2 regions of the Paenibacillus nuruki genome follow, and region 1 is predicted to be linked to the other one. Evidence: predicted binding sites of a transcription regulator. Region 1 holds the regulator's gene; the other holds the start of a gene.

Region 1 (6,422 bases):
CCATAATATTAACTGCGCCAGTGTAACCCCTACTTCTTCTGCTATCACACGGTATTTATCCACTTTTGTAAAATTTTCTTCTGTAAAATAATGCTTCATTCGTTCTTCGCCTTTGCCCATACGACTTTCAGGAGGAATATCTTGTAGCGATGAATAACGTCCTGATAATATCCCTCTTGCCAGTGGACTGTAAATAATCTTCCCGATTCCAACTTGATCCGCATAAGGAAACACGTCTTGCTCTATATCTCGAGTCAGCACATTAAGCTCAGATTGAATAGAAGTAAAAGGTGTCCATTGATGCGTATCACTGAACTTGTAAGCAGCACGTAACTGATCTACAGCAAAGTTAGAACACCCGATTGCTCTGACTTTACCTTGCTCTACTAATTCATGCAATACAAGTAACGTTTCTTCAAGTGGTGTATGAGGGTCAAATTCATGAACTTGATACAGATCAATGTAATCGGTTTGCAGACGGTGTAGAGAACGATCGATCTCTTGCATGATATGGTGACGAGATAACCCTTCGTCCATTTTACCCTGACCCATACGCATACCTACTTTGGTCGCAAGGATCACCTGATCTCGTTTTCCTTTCAGCGCTTGACCAATGATCTGCTCTCCTAATCCATCTCCAATATGGTCAATATCTTGCCTTTTGCCATAAAAGTTAGCTGTATCTATAAAATGAATACCTAGCGCTAGGCTTTGATCCAGAATACGTTGTGAAGCAGATGCATCGATCCATCTTCCAAATGCCATCGTTCCTAGACCAACTTTGGATACTTGAATATTGGAATGGCCTAATAGGTGCTTATCCATTTACTCATTCTCCTTTACCATTTGTGCCAGACCACTTCCAAATGACCAATCTTCAAATTCAGTCTCGATTAACATGATAAAAACATCTTCAATCCGAACGCCGACTTGTTGTGATAGTTGCTTCGCTAATTGCATATACAGCTTTTTCTTTTTGACTACCCCTCGACCAGACTTCAACGTAATCTGGATATACAGTAATCCATCTGAACGATCTCCTTGTAAATAGTGTGGATCATATATAAATTGTTCTGACTGATGATGATGAAATACTTGAAAGCAATCTTTTACCGGTACATCACAGCAATCTACCAGTGCTGATAAAATGACCCCACTGATCTGTTGCAACTGCTCTGCATGGTACTGATTCTCCATATAACTGACTCTTGTAAATGGCATAATTCTGATCCTCCATCTGATCAATAAATTTCTTAAATATCTAAGCGGTTGTGTATGCTCTTATTGTACTTAGAATCATTCTATTTATATAATAGATAATAATCATAAAGATCATTCATTTTATCGATGAAGATAGCAAAAGGAGATGGATCATGGATCTGACAGAATTGATTGCTTTTCAGACAGTCATGCGTGAAGGAACGTTCTCCAAGGCTGCGGAAAAGCTAAATTATGCTCAATCGACAATTACCAACCAGATTAAACGATTAGAAAAAGAGTTAGGAATCACTTTGTTTTATCGCAATTGGGAAGCTACACTCACGCCTGCCGGGCAACGATTTGCAGAACAAGTGGATCAGCTCATCCAGCACTGGCGTTATGTAGGCGATATTGCCAAGCAACTAAACGAAGAAGAAATAGGCACATTACGCATTGGAGTCACAGAAACATGGGCAGACTACCATTTACCTCACATTTTAAATGAATTTCGGCAATATAAACCTAAAATTGATTGCGAGATTACAGTGGGTCATTCTGCTTTTTTGGAAGAATGTTTGCAACAGGAAAAAATCACTATTGCGTTATGTGCAGATTCTGAATATTCTCATCTTTTCTCATTCGAACCTTTAGCGCAAGAATCGATCTCTGTTGTTATACCAGTAGGTCATTCATTAGCTACCGCTCAAACGGTAACGATAGACGAGTTATTATCGCATTTATTGATTATTGGACAATCGTCTTGCAAGTATCGATTACAGGTAGAAAAAGCGTTCCGCACATATGAGCAAGAACCCCTATTTTATACATTAAATCAGCTATCACTGATTCCTTTGTATGCTGAGCAGTTAAATGGAATTGGGATTGTTCCTTCTTCCTTGCACATAGACTCTGGATATACTCGCTTGCCTTTTCCAGTGTTAGATAACCCTTTAAATATCGGTATCCTGCAACTTCGTTCTATGAAATACAGTAGTGGGATACAGCAACTGTTTATCGAAAAAATACGAAATTATTTTCACAATCGTTAGTAGGATGAGAGTTTAATTTGCTATTTAGTAGATAGGAATAACTCATTATTTTATAGAAATGTATACCAAAAAGAGCATCTCTACATGTGACTGTAAAGATGCTCTCTTTTGCCTATCAAGTATCCTCTAACGTTATTACGATCTCTAATCTTATGTAACTCTGATTAGGTATTCGTATTTTCGCTCTCTTCTTTGGATAATAGACCTTTGAGCTCTTTCATAAACATATTAATATCTTTAAATTGACGATAGACTGAAGCAAAACGTACATAGGCTACTTCATCGACAGGGTACAACTGTTCCATCACTAACTCGCCTACAGCACGACTTTCCACTTCTGCCATCGCTGTAGTATGTAGACTTTTTTCCACTTCAGAGACGATCATATCCAATTGATCTACAGATACAGGACGTTTCTCACAAGCACGAATCAGACCACGAAGAATCTTATCACGGCTAAATTCTTCACGACTACCATCTTTCTTAATCACAATCAGTGGAGTCTCTTCTACCATTTCGAACGTCGTAAAACGGCGATTGCAACTTTCACATTCACGTCGACGACGAATCGACTTATTATCATTGGCTGGACGGGAATCCAGCACCTTGGTTCCATTGTGACTGCAATATGGACATTTCATTGCTCACGTCACTTCCTTTCTCGCCAACCGTTCATTCGGACATCATTTCAGTCAAGTTCACGCATATATAGTTCATCTATTATCAAATATATGTGTTCCAGAATCCAACATAGTGTTTGTTCGATCTAAAAGGCATCGTATAATTCAGTATACTGCTTATAATAATATAATACACGTTGAACATAATGTCTTGTTTCGCCAAAAGGAATATCTTTGGCATCTTCTAGTGTGCCATCCCATTTACCGGAACTGAGCCATGATTTCACATTGCCAGGCCCTGCATTGTACGCCGCAATCACAGCCACCTTATTGCCATCGAACTGACGATTGAGCTGTCTTAGATACCATGTACCGATCTGGATATTGGGATCGATCTCATGCTTCACTGTTTCCAGTGACATATTATCTAAGTGTGCTTGCTCCATGATCCATTGCGCTGTATTAGGCATCAATTGCATCACACCCAAGGCACCCTTTTTGGATTCCATGCTTGGTTTAAAATTCGTTTCTACTCGAATAATCGCAGCGACTAAAAAAGGATCGACTTCATACGCAGCAGCATGCGCACGAATCTCTTCTTTGTATTCGATTGGATAAATCCAACCTAACCAGCGACTATTGAAAAAAACAACGATCACAACAAGGATAAACAGTGGTAAAAGTATTCTTTTACGAACCAATTTCTTCATGAAAGACCTTTACTCTGCCAGAACTCTTCCAATTGAGCATACGTATCCTCAAGGGTACCGCTGTTATCAATTACAATGTCAGCTACTTTTTTCTTTTGCTCAATATCCATTTGCGCATTTATTCGTTTCCATGCTTGTTCTTCGGTTAATCCATCGCGAGCTATTAAGCGCTCCAATTGCACTGATTGAGGCACATACACTACCATAATCTGGTCAAACGTATAGACACCTTTGGCTTCTAGCAATAATGGAATATCTGCAACCACTAACGTATCTGGATATTGTTGTTCTAGCTCTAAAGTACGTGTCTGAATCAATTCACGAATCGCAGGATGAGTAATCTCTTCAAGTGATTTGCGTTCTTCAGGATGGGTGAAAATATGTTCACCTAACTTTTTACGATTCAGTGTTCCATCTGCTTGTAACATGTCTGCGCCAAAACGTTGTACCACCTGTGCAAGCACAGGATGGTCAGGCATCATCACTTCACGCGCAATCAGATCAGCATCGATCAGCTTGGCTCCTTTAGCGGATAACCACGCAGACACGGAGCTTTTACCTGTTGCGATTCCTCCGGTTAAACCGATATTCATGATGTCACCTCAATGTTTCTGACGAGTAGGTAGCGGCTGACACACAGGGCAAAAATGTGTTCCTCTTCCGCCAACAACCGTCTTCTCGACAAGTGTTCCGCATTCATAACAAGGTTCTGCTTTGCGACCATAAATACGTAGACTGTGCTGGAACATCCCCATTTCGCCCTGTCCATTGACATACGACTTAATCGAAGAACCACCTGCTTCTACAGCATCCGCAAGTGTTGATACAATGGCTTCGTGTAGACGGGTTAATTGTTCTGCTGTTAACGTATTAGCGATCTGCTCTGGATGAATTCCTGAACGAAATAAAGCTTCATCCACATAAATATTTCCGATCCCTACCACATACTTCTGATTGAGCAACACAGGCTTAATCATCGTACGACGCTTGCTCATTAGATTGATAAACTGCTCTGCTGTAAATTCAGGTGCAAGCGGTTCAAGCCCTAAGTGCATCAGTGGCTTAGACTGCAAATCTTCATCTTTTTTAAATAAATGCATGGTACCAAATTGACGTACATCCTTATAACGAAGCTCTGTACCATCGGTAAAATGGAAAATAACATGAGTATGCTTCTCAACAGGTTCATCTTTTGTATAGACTCCATAGCGTCCTTCCATCCGTAGATGAGAAACCAACACTAAATGATCCATCACGATTCGCAAAAATTTGCCACGACGCTCCACTTTCTCAATCGTATGCCCTTGAAGCTCAATCTCAAACTGCTTATGATCATCCGGTAATTGAACAATACGTGGCAAAGACACTGTAACATGATCGATCGTTTTGCCGGCAACCAAGGTGTTTAACGTCCGTCTAACTGTTTCTACTTCCGGCAATTCCGGCATAACCTTTCACCTTACCTTTTACAATAATATTCTTAAATAAGTCATTATAAAAATTTTAATAAGTCAAATGCATATTTTATATAATCAATCTTTAACAGCGATCGTAAGGATCATCTGGCGGAACGAATCACTATTCCACCTCCAAGCATCCCTACGTTCCCTACCCTCTAATTATAGACTATTTACTTCGCTTCATACCAGTTCGCACCATAGCTCACTTCAGCTTTAAGTGGCACAGATAACGATAATGCTTTTTCCATCACTTCTGGTACTAATTTCTTCATTTGTTCCATTTCATTTGCAGGCACTTCGAATACCAATTCATCATGTACTTGCAGTAACATACGACTGTTCAGTTTATGATCTTTAAGTGCTTGATCCATATGCACCATAGCTAGCTTAATAATATCTGCGGCTGTACCCTGAATAGGTGTATTCATCGCTGTACGGTTCGCAAACGAACGCAGATTGAAGTTAGATGAATTGATATCCGGTAGATAACGGCGACGCTCTAGCATCGTTTTCACAAAGCCATCCTTTTTCGCTTCGATTACAATATCGTCCATATAACGACTAACGCCTTTGAAGACTTCAAGATATTGACTGATAAAGTCGCCTGCTTCTTTACGTGTAATCCCTAGATTCTGAGATAATCCATAATCACTAATACCATAGACAATTCCAAAGTTAACTGCTTTGGCAGAACGACGCATATTACCATCGACTTGCTCTTTGGTCACGCCGAATACGTCCATAGCTGTTTTGGTATGAATATCCATATCATGTAAAAAGGCATCTTTTAGACCTGGATCATCTGCCATATGCGCAAGTACCCGCAATTCGATCTGCGAGTAATCAGAGGATAGAATGCTCCAACCACTTTCAGAAGGGACAAATACTTTACGTAATTTACGTCCTTCTTCTAGACGGATCGGAATATTTTGCAGATTCGGGAACTGACTGGATAAGCGACCTGTCGCTGTAATCGTCTGACGGAAAAAGGTATGCACTTTACCTGACTTCGGATGAACCTCTTTCAACAATCCTTCTACATACGTCGATTGCAATTTAGCAAGTTGACGATAAACCAGAATTAACTGCACAATATCGTGATAAGGTGCTAATTTTTCAAGTACATCTGCACTGGTAGAATATCCAGTTTTGGTCTTCTTCTCTACAGGTAATCCTAGACGATCGAATAGAATTTCACCTAATTGCTTCGGTGAATTCAAGTTAAATTCAACGCCAGCCATCCCATGAATTTCAGTCACCAAGACATTGATTTTCTGTTCAAATTCTTTGCCTAGTTCACGTAGTTCATCGGTATTAATAGCAACTCCTTGCTTCTCCATATCGGCTAAGATGCGAGATAACGGCATTTCTAGATCATCAAAT
Region 2 (6,422 bases), 720 kb from region 1:
GCTCACGAGCAATCTCCATACTTTTCTCTAATGAATAGAAGTTCATCATCATAAAGAATGTACGTACAAAGTCTCTTGCTTCATCGCTCTCATAAGCAATTTTGTTCTTCGCAAGATATCCGTGCAAGTTCATTACGCCTAGACCGACTGAATGCATTTCACGGTTTGCTTTAGCTACACCTGGTGCATTTGCGATATCTGTCATATCACTTACAGAAGTTAGACCCATAATACCTTCATGAACCGATTCACGAATTTTGCCAAGTTCCATCACGTTAACCATATTCAGTGAACCCAAGTTACAGCTAATATCACGACGAATGATATCGTCTTGACCATAATCAGTAATCTCAGAAGTTTCTTGCAATTGGAAAATTTCTGTACACAAGTTAGACATACGAATAGAACCGATATCTTTTAGTGCATGACCGTTATTCGCATTACTTTTGTTCATAATGTACGGATAGCCAGATTCCAACTGTACACTTGCGATTTTGGTTAACATATCACGAGCGCTCATAATGGCTTTCTTTTTGATACGATCATCTGCAAGCAATGTATCGTACATTTCATCGATATCTAGATCATCCAGATATTTACCATATGCTTTGTATACACTGTAAGGAGCAAATACATGCAATAGTTCGTTATCTGCTGCTAATTTATAGAAGCGATTCGGTACAACAAGACCGATTGACAATGTTTTGAGACGTGTACGCTCATCGGCATTGATTTTTTTGCTATCCAAGAATTCCATAACGTCCCAGCCAAAAATATTGTAATATGCTGCGCCAGAACCTTTACGTTGCCCCATTTGATCTGCATAGGAGAAAGCATCTTCCATCAGTTTCAATACAGGCATAATTCCTTTAGCTGCACCTTCAACACCTTTGATCGGTTCACCACGTCCACGAAGTTTGGACAAGTTGACCGCTACACCGCCACCGATTTTGGATAATTGCATACAAGTGTTCAATACATGGTTGATCGAGTTCAGTGAATCATCCATTTCAAGTAAGAAACAAGATACCATCTCACCACGACGACTTTTACCTGCATTCAGGAATGTAGGTGTTGCTGGTTGTAGACGTTGTTCCATCATCGACTTAGCAAGCGTCTTGGCATTCACTGCATCTCCGCGTCCCAAATGAAGAGCTACAACTGCAACACGATCTGCATAATGCTCTAAATATTGACTACGGTCATTTGTTTTTACTGCGTAATCCGTATAGAACTTGGATGCCGCCATGTAAGATGGAAATTGGAAATCATAGCTATGTGTAATCGCATAGACTTCTTCCACATCTTGCGAAGTATAATTTTTGTACATATCTTCATAGTAGTCGTTATCAATCATATAACGTACTTTGGTTGCTGTATCCGGGAAGTTGATACTTTTACGAGCTACCTCTTCCATATATTCTACAACTGCTTCTTTATCTTTATCCAAACGGAAAAATCCACTCTCATCCCGTTGCATCAGTAAGTTGTTCAATTCAATATGCCGCAATTTTATCTACCTCCTGTTGAAATCGTTGTGCGTCTCCTGTTGTACCTGCTAATTCGAACTTGTACACCACCGGTACATTATAACGTTCAGAGATCAGATCAGCACTGCGAGCGAATTTGTCACCCCAATTACGATTGCCACTTGCTGCAACTCCAATCAAGCGATTGTGATTTCTCTCCAAAAAGTGAACTACCTTATCAGGAATCTGACCAAATCCAGTTGTGTACGTAACCAGTACAAAAGGTTCATTCAACGTCAGCGCCTCATCAATCTGTACAGCTTGTACAGCAGGTAATTTCAATTTGTTGATAAATCGTTTCACATTGCCTGTTTTGGAATCATAAGCAATTAGCATGGTGTGACATCTCCTTCTCGGTTCAATATGTAGTACCCTTCGTCCGTTCAATCACTATATAAATACAGATAACAATGCTCTAATATCATCTCAGTGTTATCTGCTCTAGTGCGTATAATTAGCTATAACCTATATATTCTCTGCTCAAACATCGCAACCGCAATATATAGAAGACTTTATCAAAGATATACGCTATATATAGTGTTGTCAATAGGAACTGAAGGTCTACACCGCCGTCCAAACATGCCTTAAAAACGGTCTAATTTTTCAAAAATCCAAGTACAACGGGGACTTATTCGAACACGTATTTTACATACATCTCGATAATCATTTATAAAAAAATAATTTTCTTGACATACTAGATATAGTGCATTCTGTTTTTCTTTTTCCCGAACATTTCCAGATTATGCAATGAACATAAATTCACTTTAAAATGAACATAAATTCCGGTCTATTTAGACGCTCAAGTATAAAACTTTAGCTGTTCTTGAACAAAAAAGCAAATAAAAGTTTCTTTAAATTAAGAAAGTTTGGCATAGAAATACACATGAGGATTACACATGGTTTTTTTCTTGTATTTATTACCATATATTGAAATAATTAAAAGCGAAATTGCAATCGCATACAATTTGAATAGGAGGATATACGTATGAAGAAAATGGTTTACTTCTTGCTTTTATCTGTACTTGTTCTGACAAGCAATCTCTTCTCCCCTGCTTCATCATCTGTATCTGCGGCTGATTACACCCAAGGAGCCACCACTTCAGGCACAACAGCAACAATCTGGTTCTCTTCGAGTGTAAATACATCATGGGTAGATATCCATTACTCGGTGAACTCGGGTAATTTGCAAAATCTGCGTATGACGTATGATAGTGGATCTAAGCGGTATATTCAAAATGTATCCAATGTAGCAACCGGTCAAGTGATCAAATATTCATTTACGTACAATAATGGAACTTCTGCTTATGATACCCCTAGCTTTAGCTATACCGTCACATCCGGTTCAACTACACCCACTAATCCCGGAACAGGTTCTGATTCAATCTACAGTATACCTGCGGCTTCTATTCCTACAGCTACAGGTAATGGCGTACTATCGTTCAAAGTACTTAATGGTACCAAAGGTGCGTATGCAAATAATCAGATTTACTGGGGCATTCTCGGAATCAATCCTGCTACTAAACAATGGAGTTATCTCGATAATAGCGGTCAGCTCAAACCTATCTCTACCGCACTCAACAATGCTACAGGGCATCTCACCAAAAATGGAGTCAATTACGCCAATATCTACAGTACGCTGGATCAGATCAATTGGGTGAATATGCCGAAAATCGATTCCGGTCGAATGTTTATCTGTGTAGGTTCACCTTGTTATATCAAAACATATGATGATGGATTTGCAGGCCCGGACATCAATAACCCTGCTGACCCTAACCGTAATATCTATTTTGATTTTGTAGAATTCACTGTTGATGGTACTGGATATCATGGAAATACGACACGTGTAGATGGTTTTGGTTTTCCTTTACAGCATCGCCTTGTGAATCGTGCAGGTAACTACGATCAGACGGTAGGCGAATTGGAATCAGAAACACGATCAGGTCTATTTAGTAAGTATCGCAGTGAAGTACCTTCAGCATTCCAATCTCTTGCCGACGTACAAGCGCCTTACCGGATCGTAGCACCCATTCATGGAGCATTCGGGGTAAATGGTACACAAGCGAATTATTTTGCTGGATACAGCAATTACAGCACGCAGGAGATCTTGTTATGTAATGGTAGACTTGCAGAGGATTCAGGTACATGTTCAGCGATCAATCGTCATGTCTATGACAATCAAGCGAACTGGAGTAATCCTGCTCAATATTACAAAGCTGCACCTGCTAATTACTATGCGAAGTTCTGGCATGATCATAGTATCAATCGCTTAGCGTACGGATTCGCTTATGATGATTACAATCAACAAGCTTCGTATCTCGAAGTCGGTGATCCTAAAGGATTGATTATTCGGGTCGGCTGGTAAAACGATATACGATAATCATATACAAAAAAGCCTGCTTCTACGGTCAAAGTCATTTTGACAGTGTAGAAGCAGGCTTTTTTCTGTTCAATCATGATGCCTTGTATATGTTACAAAAATGTATTCTTTAATTTAAGTAGTTATTCAAGCAGATCGATCCATGTTGACGTACATTGATGATATACGTAGATGTATTCAATGTTTTTTGAATAAGTGCTGTGTATTCGCTGACTAATTCTTTAGGTAAAATCGTCAAAATAACACCTGCAAATCCGCCACCATGTACACGACATGCGCCTGCTTGTTTTTGCTTCAAGAAGATCTCAGTAATCGCCAAAGCAATCGAAATACTTTGCTCACGGGTATGGGAATCTTGATATACGTTTTGGAGCCATTTCCATGATGAATTACCAGAACCAGTTATTAACTCTAGGAAATGATCCCATTCGTTGGCTTGTAGCGCTTTGACCTGCTCATCGACACGATCATTTTCTTCTAAGAAATGAAGTGCACGTAATACTGCACGATCTCCTGTCTGTTCGCGAAGACGTGCCAAATTGCTATACACTTCTTCCAGACTAATCTGACGACACACTTCATGACCTAATGCTTCCGCAACCGCCTTCATTTCTTCCGGTACAGCCGCATAATCAGCAGTTAGATCGGCATGGTTGCCTCCTGTGTTTACGATAACCATTTCATATCCTTGTGCATCAAAATCATAAGGAACGTGTTGAATCGCAGGTTCTTTGGGATTAATGAAATCGATTGCAATTAATCCACCATGCGCACAAGCCATTTGATCCAATAGTCCAGAAGGTTTATTCCAGAATTTATTTTCAGCATATTGTCCAATTCGAGCCATATTGACGATATCGACTTTGCTGTCATTGTAGAACGTATTTAAGATGCTTGTGATCAACATTTCGAACGAAGCAGAAGAGCTCAATCCAGAAGCTGCCAGTACATTTGTAGAGACATAAGCATTGAATCCGCCTACATGTAGTCCCCATTTCACAAAGCCCGCAACGATACCACGGATCAACGCGAGTGTACCGCCTTCGCCTTCAACAGGTTCTAATTCAGACGTATGGATTTTGTATACATCACTATAGCCTTCAGACACAATTGTAATATAAGGTTTATCTACAGGTACTGCTGCACTGATTGTATCTAGGTTGATACTGGTTGCAAGCACTTTACCGTAGTTATGGTCGGTATGATTACCACCAATTTCACTTCGACCTGGAGAACTGAATAATTGAATATTACCATCTCCAAATTGTTGGTGATAACTGTTCATGAGTTGTTGGTAACGATCCAATTGGTGCTGTACTTGTTCTTGTCCGTACATATCTACAAGTAATTGTTGCATCTTGTCTGTATTGTATTGTTGCAAGTTTTCTGTAACCGTTCTCAATTGCATGTTAAATATCCCCTTTAATATTAAAAATAGTTTCTCCCATGTTGCTTATATCTGTTCCTATATTGATTGTACTGAAATTTTGCGGAATTGTCAGGGTATTGTTGCAATGATTCTGCACTTTTTGGAATAGAATCGTTTTTGATTTCCATTTATAGAATCATCTTAACTTAATTTGTTAAATAATTAACTTGAATACGCAGCTGTCTTTCTAAAGCTAAGCCGTCATCATAACCGAATTCTTCTAATTTTAATCCGTAGATTTGTCCATTTTGTACAGCAGGGAGTTGGCTCCAAATAGGATGTTGTTGCATCATCGATTCCATACCTTCCAACCAGTATGCCGGAGCAACAATAAACATATGATCTGCTGCATACTGTGGCAAAAGATGTTCTGCAATCAATTTAAACCCTCCTGCTTCCAATATATCGTGACGAATAGGACAAGGTGGATTTAATTTGAGGGCTCGATACAAGTTATAACCTGCTCGGGTCGTTTCTCCCCAGATCGCAATCTGATGATCACCACACATCTCATACAAACCCACAGTCTGCTGAGTGACCTGTTCTAGTTCTAATTGTTGTCTAGCGACTTCGATCTGATATTGATACTGTATGACCCACTCTTCTGCTTGATGCTGACGATTAAGAATTTGCCCCACATACAACAATTCATCAATAGGACTGCGTACACCCCGTTCGATGATAAATAGCGGCGCAATCGATTTTAATTGTTCAAATAATTTGGGATGATCTAAGATACAATCAGCAATAATAATCAGATCCGGTTGCACATCGTCAACTGTACATTCAGGTAACTGTAGTTGCCATTCTGTTGGTAATTGATGAGCTCCTTTATCCAGATTCCATATCGGAACCGAAGATAATTCTTCTTCTAATAACTTGGAGTGTTGATTGATCTCAAACACAGTCGCAAGTGGAGTAATACCTAGTGCCAATAATGTACCTGCAAATGGAAAAGCAGCAATACGTTGTGTTCCTTTGCGTGCTCGAAAAGCTCCGGGAGTCATGCCGGTAAATGAACGGAATTTTTTACTTAAATAAATACCATCACTATATCCTATTTCTTCTGCAATATGATGTAAGGTAT

The links. Region 1 encodes NrdR, which represses ribonucleotide reductase genes. Its sites were predicted from a motif close to AACACNATATATNGTGTT; they were not measured.
Region 2: nrdI (class Ib ribonucleoside-diphosphate reductase assembly flavoprotein NrdI) is a predicted target of NrdR. The motif match lies at 2,054-2,071, and genes of this name have one in related genera.

Annotation. Positions count from the first base shown of each region.
Region 1 covers NZ_OY725677.1:2,592,649-2,599,070, forward strand. The annotation lists gene RCP16_RS11415 (aldo/keto reductase) at 1-825, opposite strand, end outside; gene RCP16_RS11420 (tautomerase family protein) at 826-1,221, opposite strand; gene RCP16_RS11425 (LysR family transcriptional regulator) at 1,374-2,249, shown strand; gene nrdR (transcriptional regulator NrdR) at 2,414-2,890, opposite strand; gene RCP16_RS11435 (lytic transglycosylase domain-containing protein) at 3,016-3,579, opposite strand; gene coaE (dephospho-CoA kinase) at 3,576-4,172, opposite strand; gene mutM (DNA-formamidopyrimidine glycosylase) at 4,182-5,027, opposite strand; gene polA (DNA polymerase I) at 5,210-6,422, opposite strand, start outside.
Region 2 covers NZ_OY725677.1:3,313,198-3,319,619, forward strand. The annotation lists gene nrdE (class 1b ribonucleoside-diphosphate reductase subunit alpha) at 1-1,510, opposite strand, end outside; gene nrdI (class Ib ribonucleoside-diphosphate reductase assembly flavoprotein NrdI) at 1,497-1,865, opposite strand; gene RCP16_RS14745 (glycoside hydrolase family 64 protein) at 2,515-3,891, shown strand; gene RCP16_RS14750 (galactokinase) at 4,016-5,314, opposite strand; gene RCP16_RS14755 (helix-turn-helix domain-containing protein) at 5,482-6,422, opposite strand, start outside.